3 regions of the Comamonas sp. 14P8.1.4 genome follow, and region 1 is predicted to be linked to each of the others. Evidence: riboswitches for the same ligand, from Rfam matches in the RefSeq annotation. Region 1 holds a riboswitch; each other region holds the start of a gene.
What was found. Region 1 has a riboswitch for cobalamin ahead of AC27VO_RS01340 (TonB-dependent receptor domain-containing protein). Riboswitches for the same ligand answer to the same signal wherever they lie in the genome.
Positions count from the first base shown of each region.

Region 2: linked by a shared signal. The riboswitch ahead of AC27VO_RS09655 (cobyrinic acid a,c-diamide synthase CobB) and the one ahead of AC27VO_RS01340 (TonB-dependent receptor domain-containing protein) in region 1 are both predicted to bind cobalamin.
Region 3: linked by a shared signal. The riboswitch ahead of AC27VO_RS07710 (TonB-dependent receptor) and the one ahead of AC27VO_RS01340 (TonB-dependent receptor domain-containing protein) in region 1 are both predicted to bind cobalamin.

Region 1 covers NZ_JBYOKN010000001.1:280,225-283,413, reverse strand. The annotation lists gene AC27VO_RS01345 (ABC transporter substrate-binding protein) at 1-50, opposite strand, end outside; gene AC27VO_RS01340 (TonB-dependent receptor domain-containing protein) at 50-1,930, opposite strand; cobalamin riboswitch at 1,998-2,233, opposite strand; cobalamin riboswitch at 2,614-2,848, shown strand; gene AC27VO_RS01335 (glutaredoxin family protein) at 3,016-3,189, shown strand, end outside.
Region 2 covers NZ_JBYOKN010000004.1:78,412-81,600, forward strand. The annotation lists gene AC27VO_RS09640 (sulfite exporter TauE/SafE family protein) at 1-227, shown strand, start outside; gene AC27VO_RS09645 (cell division protein ZapA) at 450-971, opposite strand; gene AC27VO_RS09650 (DUF904 domain-containing protein) at 968-1,180, opposite strand; cobalamin riboswitch at 1,352-1,594, shown strand; gene AC27VO_RS09655 (cobyrinic acid a,c-diamide synthase CobB) at 2,000-3,189, shown strand, end outside.
Region 3 covers NZ_JBYOKN010000003.1:152,971-156,159, forward strand. The annotation lists gene AC27VO_RS07695 (multidrug effflux MFS transporter) at 1-151, shown strand, start outside; gene miaA (tRNA (adenosine(37)-N6)-dimethylallyltransferase MiaA) at 171-1,181, shown strand; gene AC27VO_RS07705 (hypothetical protein) at 1,272-1,457, shown strand; cobalamin riboswitch at 1,541-1,761, shown strand; gene AC27VO_RS07710 (TonB-dependent receptor) at 1,904-3,189, shown strand, end outside.

The DNA of each region.
Region 1 (3,189 bases):
ACAGACAGGGCCAAGAGGGAAGCTGCGCTGATGACGCGCAGCAAAGACATTACTTAGGCGTCCATTTGAGGGTCAGGTATCCAGCGCGACCGCGTTGGTTGTAGCCATAAGCCGTCTCGTACACCTTGTCCGTCAAGTTGGAAATACGCGCTTGGAACGCCCAATCTTTATTGAGCTGGTACTCGGCATAGGCATCCATGGTGGTGTAGCCCGCTAGCGTCTCAGAAACTGAGCGCTGGCGCTCGCTCGCATACAAGGCGGATGCACCCAACTTCCAAGCCCCCCATGACTTGTCCAGCGCAATAGAAACTTGGTGCTTGGCCCGGTTCATCAGTACGGCACCATCACCATCTCGAGCGCTAAGACGTTCATAGTTGGCGTTCAGATTCCAGCTATCTTGATTAAGGTGGTACTGCAGAGACCAGCCTTTCAAGCGCGCTTGATTCACATTGGCTGGCTTCCAAGTCCAGCTACCAGGTGCAATAGGCGCCCATGCAATCAAGTTCTCCACTTTGTTGTCAAACCCAACAAGCTTGAAGTGATGAGAGGCGATGCTCCAGTCAACCCCCAACTCATTGCCGTGTGCAACTTCTGGTTGCAGCAGAGGATTCCCTAAGCCTGGGTAGTAAAGATCGTTGAATGTTGGAGCCTTCAAACTACTGGCACGGCTTGCATGCACACGCAGGTTGGGCAAGAGTTCATAGCCATACGCCACGCCCCATGTGTTGTAAACCCCATATTGGGAACTATCATCTCTTCGGATATTCACCTGCCATGAATGCGCATTCAACGCACCATTCAATCCAGCGTAAGCTGCATTGGTGGAGCGTTCGGACTGATCAAAGGCCGTCGTCGTTGATATTTTTTGCTCTAAGCGCTCAAATCCTGCAACAACAACACCCAGACCGGTCTTGATTTCATTGCCCCACTTGAACTCATCTTGGCGAGTGTTATATGTTGTGCTACTCAAAGTTGCCGAAGCAATATCCAAATCACGATTCCATTGTTTGTCCAAGGCACGCGAATAGCTCAGTGAAGTTTTCCATTCCTGGGTGAATGCGCCGGAAAGCTTCAAAGCACGTGTGCCAGCATCTGAATCTAGCCAAGACTGTGCTGCTGCCCCGTTGTCAGATTCTGCGAAGCCATCTGCTTGCATGAAATTCCCGTCCAGACGCCATGTGTCGTTGAATGCGTATCCAAGGCTGGCCGTTACGGATGACTGGTTGAATTTATCAACATCGGGATTGAATATATATGACCCGATTTTGCTATTGCTGGCTGAAAAACCGGGATCAACGACACGTGCGACGTTCAGACTGTAATTCCACCCCTTCTGCTCACCAATCAGTCCTGCTTTAGCATCTTTATAGCCACGACTGCCCAAAGTGGTCGATGCACTTGGGGTCAATGCTTTTCCATGCCCCTTGCCATTTTTCGTGAATATCTGAATAACGCCACCAATAGCATCGCTGCCATAAAGAGCGGATGCCGGCCCATGCACAACCTCGATTCTTTCGATTTGCTCCAAGGGCAGACTTTGTAATGAAGGATCTCCTGCTGTGGCAGAGCCAAAGCGCGCGCCGTCTACCAACAAAATCACTTGAGAACTACCACGCAAGCTGATGCCCTGCGTTTGCCCACGGCCGCCGTTGCTGGTCATCCGGGCGCCTGCCAATCTTTGCAGCACTTCTGCCAAGGAGCGTCCACCCAGGTTAGAGATTTGCTCAGCAGTGATCACCCGAACATCAGCCAAGGTTTCATCCAACTTGGTTTCCGATCGTGTGGCGGTCACAACCGTGGTATTCAACCGTTTTTCTGAATCATTCTGCGCATGCGCTGTCGACGCAGCAGCAATGGCAATGGCTGCCCATGCAAAACGTGCAGGCTGGCGCACAGCTGCGCCATGCAAGATGGAGGTGTGGATAGTCATATTTCTTGAGTTGTACGCACAGCGTCCCCGCAAGTGCGTCACAAAAAACCGAAGAGTGCGGAGCAGCTTCTTCGAACCATTTCCGGCCGGTCTACAGACTGGTGCACCGACTACCTAAACCTTCCCAAAGCCAAAAGCTTCAGTGGTTGTAGCAAGGTAGGCTGGTCTTACGACCCGTGCACACACTGTTGCGGGGGCAGTACATGCAAGGTGGCGCACTGAAGAGCGCGCACCCTCTCATGTTTCCCGTTTAACTGCGCGGCCAGGGAAGACCGCGCGAGCACCAGAAAGCGGGTTAATTCTAAGGCTGGAGGCAACTTCATGCTGCCTCCAAGCTGGTAGCCGTAGTAGTTCAACCACAGCCCATTTTTTACATGGTGCCAATTTCAATTGGGCGCCAAACACATCCACGAGAAACGTGCACGACCCTATCCACACAATCCCGCATAACCTTGGCTGCGGAGTGTTTATGTCAATCTTTTTTTGAATTTACAAAACAAAACAATGACAAAGCGAAGCCCAAAGAGAAGCGGCCTCCTCGATCTAAGGCACTGTAATTCCAAGGGAAGCAAGCTTGAAGAGCAAGAAAAAGTGAAATGCTTGAAGCAAGCTCCTAGCACTTTTTGACAGATCAAGTCAGCGATCAATGGCTGCCCAAACTGGTTTTCAAAAAAGTTTTGGCGCATAGAATTCATCTTGTTGGTGCACTAGCGTGAGTTCTCAAGCTAGGGTTAAACGAGAATCAGGAGGCCTTGTTCCGACGAGGCTAACCTGAACTGCCCCCGCAACAGTAAGTGAGGTGCATTGCAGTTTTTTTGCAGTGCGCGGTAACACAAGCAGCCACTGAAGCCTCGGCTTTGGGAAGGCGTGTTACCTGTGCCTACCAGTCTGGATACCGGCCAACAAGCAGCCAAGAACACGTTCTTGGCTTTTCATCAACCGTACAGGCGGGGACGCCTGGGTGGCTGCATATGCTTTCTTGGACCAACCAGCTAGGTACACCTGCTTTGCGCCGTGTGCCGCGACCTGCGTCTTTAGCTATCAGAAACCTGTCGTGCCACTGTCTAGCAGGGCTTGAAGGCTTCATGATCACTCTTTTTTCCAAACCCCATTGCCCCCAATGCACGATGACAGCGCGCACCTTGGATCGCCAAGGCTTGGCCTACGAAGTCGTTGATGTTTCCCAGAACGCGGAAGCCGCAGCTCAAGTGCAAACATGGGGCTACCGCCAAGTCCCCGTGGTCAAAGCGGGCGATGAA
Region 2 (3,189 bases), on a different contig from region 1:
CACTGAGCGGCTCTGCATGGACGGGGGGCATCAGCATGCTGGCATTTGGGGTGGGCAGTGGGCTGTGGCTGCTGGCTGCACCACTGGCGTGGCGCTGGCTCAGCGGGAGGGTCAACCGCTGGCGTTCAGAGTGGGGAACACGCGCTGCAGGCCTGATGCTGGTGGCCGTATCACTGTGGGCGTTGTGGATGGACTTGGTCTACAAGCCGTCCCTGTGGTGCCGCTAGAAGGGAAATCGCTGGGGGGTGGTGCCGAATGGCGAATGAAGGTGTCTGCAAAACCACCGAGCCGTCATCCTGAACCGGGGGTTCAGGTGGGCGAGAGCAACCTAACGTTGGGTTCGTCTGACGCGAGACGATCACGCTTGCTAGGCAATGTATCAAGCCCGTGCTCAATGAGCATTGGTTCAAGGCAATATAAAGCCCGGCGGATTGCAGACAGGTGCGATTTTACAGGCTTTCCGCAGGCGTGGAGGGCAATTCCACTTGAGCGGCGTTGTCTAAATCTGTGTCGATGCCGATATCGGTGGTTGCGGGCATTGCGTCTACCATGGCTTCCATGGATGGCTGCGTGTGCGCCAGCGGTTGGCTTGCCTGCGCCAAGGCTTGATCGATGCGATCCACCAAGGCACTGGCAAGCGCCTGATCGTGGCTGGCTTGGGCTTCCAAAGCGTGCAAACGCTCGGCATCGGCGTCAGTCAGTGCTGCACCATCAGTGTCCTGGGCACCTTGCAGTGCAGCAAGTTGTTGTTGCAGGGCTTGCAGCTGGTTGCGCAGCTCCAGGCTTTCAAACGCCAGATTGACGGCCAGCAACACACCAATACGCTCGCGCGAACGCAGCTTGGTGTTGTCCAGCATTTGCTGGAACTGGTGATCCACCCGTTCCACCGCCTCGAGCAGCTGTGCTTCCTGTCCGTCAGGGCAGGTCAGCAGATAGTCCTGGTGCAGGATTTGTGTTTCTAGCTGGCTCAAGATGCCTCCTGATTGACCGGCAAACGTTCGATCAACTCATCCACGCGTGCCCGCGCAGCTTTCAGGCGTGACTTCAGCGAGTCACGCTCCTTGTGCAAAGCCTGGATCTCTTCGCTGAGTTGGCGATTCGCGTGCTGCATAGCTTCGTACTGCTCCAGTAGCAGCTCTACACGCCCTGCAACGGGGTCAAGAATGGATGGTGTCGTCATGGATTGCTCCAATTGTAGGACTGCCCTTTTGAAGGGAATCGCAAATTTAGGGCAGATCGCAAGATATAGCTACAAAAGCTTGTTTCAAGCTGTCAATGCTGGCGTGCATTGGGCCCGGTGCGGGCTGTGAATGCCGGTTGCGCTGCCCAGCAGACTTTTTCCAGCATTAGAATCGACCACTCAAATGTTGGTGCTCGCAGCTTGGTTCACAAGTTTGCAGTTCAACGGGAAGCAGGGTGGCGGTGTTGACCTTCAGCACCACCTAGCCTGCGCTGCCCCCGCAACGGTGAGTTCTTGGCGCTAGTCATAGCGCCCATCCATCATCACAAGCCACTGAATGCCTTGAACAAGCATTTGGGAAGGCGATGGACCTGAGGAACCAGCCCGGATACCGGCCAACATTGGTGTGCCCGCTTCGGTGGGCATGGTTACCCATTGCTGGCGGGGAGGCTGGCGCGGGTCGATATCTCCAAAATCCCCCATGTTCTTGATGAATCCACGGTGCGCTGGTGTCGTTGCATTGGCATTGCGTCGTTCTGCTGCGTGGTGCATGCCGTGGCGTAGCTCGGTGGGCTTTCAGCATCTGTGCAATGCCACGGCAGGGTCGTGGCCGGCACATCGTTCGCAACGGCATGCCACGTTGGGTGCTGAAACCATGGCGCCAGCTTGGAAGCCGGGCACGAAAGTGCAGGCGGCCAGCTGCCATGACAAGGGTGGGGGGCGTGCACCTGCTGGTGGGTTGTGGCTTGGAGAGCGTCTCGGATTCAGCAACCATCACCAAGGTTCATTTTTATCTTGCTACGCATTGCCCGTTGCTCCATGACCCAGTCTTCAACATCTCCTTCCTGTGTGGCGCTTTTGATTGCCGCCCCCGCATCGGGGCAGGGAAAAACGACTGTGACGGCTGCCTTGGCCCGCTGGCACACGCGCCAGGGGCGCCGGGTGCGGGTGTTCAAGTGCGGGCCTGATTTTCTGGATCCTTACTGGCACCAGCTGGCCAGCGGAGCCACGGTGCACAACATTGATGCCTGGATGGTGGGCATGGAGGAGGTGCGGGCCCGTTTGGCCGATGCCGCACGCCATGCCGATGTGCTTTTGATTGAAGGCGTGATGGGGCTGTTTGATGGCAGCCCCACGGCTGCTGATCTGGCTGCACAGCTAGGGATTCCGGTGCTGCTGGTGATTGATGCAAGCGCCATGGCAGGCAGTTTTGGCGCCTTGTTGCTGGGCATGCAGCAGTATCAGCCAGGGTTGCCCTGGGCGGGGGTGCTGGCCAACCGCGTGGGCAGCAGCATGCATGCCCAGATGCTGCAAGCCAGCGTGCGCGATCCCGGCGTGTGGCTGGGCGCTTTGCAGCGTGTGGGAGAGGGCAAAAACGCGCAGTTGCTGCCTGAGCGCCACCTGGGTTTGGTGGCTGCACACGAGCTGCCCGACGCCATGGAGCGCCTCAATGCAGCGGCCGATGCGCTGGCTGCCACGGCCTTGGGGCAAATGCCCTGGCAGGAATGGCAGCAGCGCTGGTCGGTGACGTTCCCTGCAGAGCCTGCTGCGCTCATCCCACCCATGGAGCCTTGGCTGCAAGGCCGTACCGTGGCGGTGGCACGCGATGCAGCATTCAGCTTTATCTACCCCGCCAATCTGGATTGCTTGCAGGCCATGGGCGCGCGCCTGGCGTTCTTCTCGCCTTTGGCGGGAGAGCGCTTGCCGGCGTGCGATGCACTCTGGTTGCCAGGCGGTTACCCAGAGCTGCACGCCGCCACACTGGCTGCGAATACGGCCCTTCAGCAAGATGTGCGTGCCCATGTGCACGCAGGCAAGCCAGTGTGGGCCGAATGCGGTGGCATGCTGGCGCTGGGCGACAGCATCCAGACCGCGTCGGGTGAGGTCTACCCCATGTGGGGCATCCTGCCCGGTACGGCGCAGATGCAGCCGCGCCTGGCAGGCCTGGGCATGCAGCAATGCGTGCAGCAGGGTGGCGTGCTGCGTGGCCATACCTTCCACTACTCACG
Region 3 (3,189 bases), on a different contig from region 1:
GATCCTGGGACGCAGCTTCAATGGCACTGTGTACCCCTTGGTTTTCGGCCTGGCCGCATGGTGTTTCGCCGCAGCCTTGGCATCATGGACGCTGGTGCGCCGCCACGGCGCGCCAGCGCGCACTGAAAGCCCGTGCCGCCGCCCGGTTTGACCTGTTTTCTCCCTGCCCTATCTTGACTGCCTCCACCCACACCCTGCCCTGCATTGCGATTGCAGGCCCCACCGCTTCTGGCAAAACCAATGCCGCTCTGGCCCTGGCCGCTGTGCTGGCACAGCGTGGCCAAGCCTGTGAAATCATCAGTGTGGATTCCGCCTTGGTCTATCGCGACATGGACATTGGCACAGCCAAGCCCACGGCCCAAGAGCTGGCCGCTGTGCCCCACCACCTGATCAACATCCTGGACCCCCTGCAGTCCTACAGCGCTGCCGAGTTTGTGCAAGACACCCAGCGCCTGGTGGCCGAGATTCGCGCCCGTGGCGCCATTCCGCTGCTGGTGGGCGGCACCATGCTGTACTTCAAAGCCTTGTTCGACGGCATTGACGAAATGCCCGCCGCCGACCCTGCGGTGCGCGCCCGCATTGATGCCCAGGCCGCCGAGCTGGGCTGGCCTGCCATGCATGCCGAGCTGGCCAAGGTCGACCCCGAAACCGCCGCCCGCCTGGCCCCGGCCGACAGCCAGCGCATTCAGCGTGCGCTGGAGGTGTGGCACGTCTCCGGCCAGCCGCTGTCCAGCTTTCACCAAGCAAAAAAGAGAGCTGAAAGCGCAGAACCAGCCTTCGATTGCACGCTTTTTTCTTTGGAACCCAATGACCGCGCCTGGTTGCACCAGCGCATTGCCCAGCGCTACGACACCATGCTCGACGCGGGCTTGATCGATGAAGTGCAGCGCCTGCGCGCACGCGGTGACCTGCACCCCGAGCTGCCCAGCATGCGCTGCGTGGGCTACCGCCAGGTCTGGGAAGAGCTGGACTGGCAAACACGCAAAGGCACACCCAGCATCAACTTGCACCTGGTGCGCGAAAAAGGGATTGCCGCCACGCGCCAGCTGGCCAAGCGCCAGATCACCTGGCTGCGCAGCATGCCCCAGCGCCACGCCATTGCCTGTGACGACCCCATGGCCACCATGCACCTGGTGCAAGCCGCCCTGCTGGTGGTGCAAACCGCTGCCCAGCCGCGCTGAAGCCGGGCACCGCGCGCCTACGTTCTGAAACACCGCGATGCCTGCCTGCGCATAGCATGCAGGCATCGCCTGTTTCTGGAGACTGCCTGTATGCCGCTGCCCCGTTTACCTTTTCGCTCCCGCCGCCTTGGTGCGGCATTGCTGACCGCTGGCGCCTTGCTGCTGTCGGCCTGCGCACAGGACCGTTACTACGTGCCCTCCGAGACCACCGCCAGCCCCCAAAGCGGAGTGACGGTGTACGGCGAAATCGACACCAGCGTGGTGCACACGCGCTAGCCACAGCCCGCCCAGGCCCGACGGCACCACGCCCGCCCGGGCTAATGCAGCTGGGGTATCATTCAGCAACTGCTCCTTACAGGGAGCAGTTTTGCGTTATCGGTGCCCATCGCTGTTCCAGCACAGGGTTAAACGGGAAGCAGGTGCGCGACACCTTCGGTGTCTGCAAAGCCTGCGCTGCCCCCGCAACGGTCAGTGTGTCTAACTGCATGATCACGCCACTGGAGCCCTGCTCTGGGAAGGCCATGCAGCTGTTTGATGAACAACACACGAGCCCGGAGACCGGCCGAAACGCATGCAAGCGGATGTGCTGCGGGGTGGTGGCGACATGCTCGGCAAGATGCATCTTGCGCGCATACCTCTTCTTCTTCCCCCCACAGCCATCCATAGACCACACATCACCGCCTTTGTGGGGACGCAAACGCGGTGCCATGGATTTCTTCGGCATGTCGTTTCGTTTTTCTCCCCGCAGCTGTGCTGTGGGCTGTGCCCTGACGGGCTTTTCCTTGCTGGCTGCGGCCCAAACCGAGGTGCAGCAACCCCATGTGGTGGTGTCCGCCACGCGCATTGAGATGCAAGACACCGATGCGCCTTACGCCTCCGAGGTGCATACGCGCGAGCAAATTGACCGCTCCGGCGCGCACTCGGTATTTGACTATCTGGCACAGCAAAGCTCGCTGCAGATCACCCCGCAATGGGGCAACCGCAATGCGCCCAACATCGCCATGCGCGGCTTTGGCGAAGATGGCTTCCAGAACGTGGTGATCTCAGTCAACGGTCGGCGTCTGAACAACATCGACAACGTACCGGCCCTGGTGGGTTCTATCTCGCTGCGCGATGTGGAACGCATTGAAATCACCAAGGGCAGCGGCGCCGTCATGTACGGCGATGGCGCCACGGCGGGCAGCATTCAGATCTACACCAAAGCCCACGACAGCGCCAGCTTGGACCTCTACGGCGGCAGCCATGGCCAGCGCGGCGCAGTGGCATCCGTGGGCATGGTCAAAGACAAGTTCGACCTGTCCCTGACGGCCGATCACAGCCACCACAATGGCTGGAGCCAACCCGATGCCACCGGTCACCAGGACAGCAGCGAAGCCAACACCTGGCGTCTGGCCAGCAACATCCAGGTCGCGAAGGGCCTGCAAGCCAATGTGGAAATCGGTGCCAGCCGTATCGACAACCGCTTCCCGAACGCGCTGTCCGCCCCCGCCTTCCATGCCAACCCGAGCCAAAGCAGTGGCAGCCCCTACCCACGCCAGGTATCTGACAGCCGCTACTGGGGCCTTGGGCTGCAATACCAGCTCAATGCCGCCTGGAAGCTCACGGCGCGCCACCACAGCGAGGACAAGTCCAGCCAGTACAACAGCTTTACTTACCCGGGCTCCACCAGTGACTACGCGCAGCAGTCCAACGAAGTTGCGCTGCAATACCAGCGCGGCGCCCTCACGGTGAATGCGGGCGTGCAGAGCGTGGAGGGTGAACGCCTGTCTTCCGTCGGCCTCATGCGCAAAAACAATCTGGGCGGCTTTGTGCATACCCAATACCTGTGGAACGACTGGACGCTCTCCGGTGGTCTGCGCCGGGAGCGCATGCGCTACCGCTACGCGTCGCCCGGGCAAGCCAACTCCAGCCAGCAGGAGTACCACACAGCCTGGGAGCTGGGTGCCAACCACCGCCTCTCGGACCAGGTCTCGGTCTTTGCCAACTACAGCGATGCTTTTGCCTCACC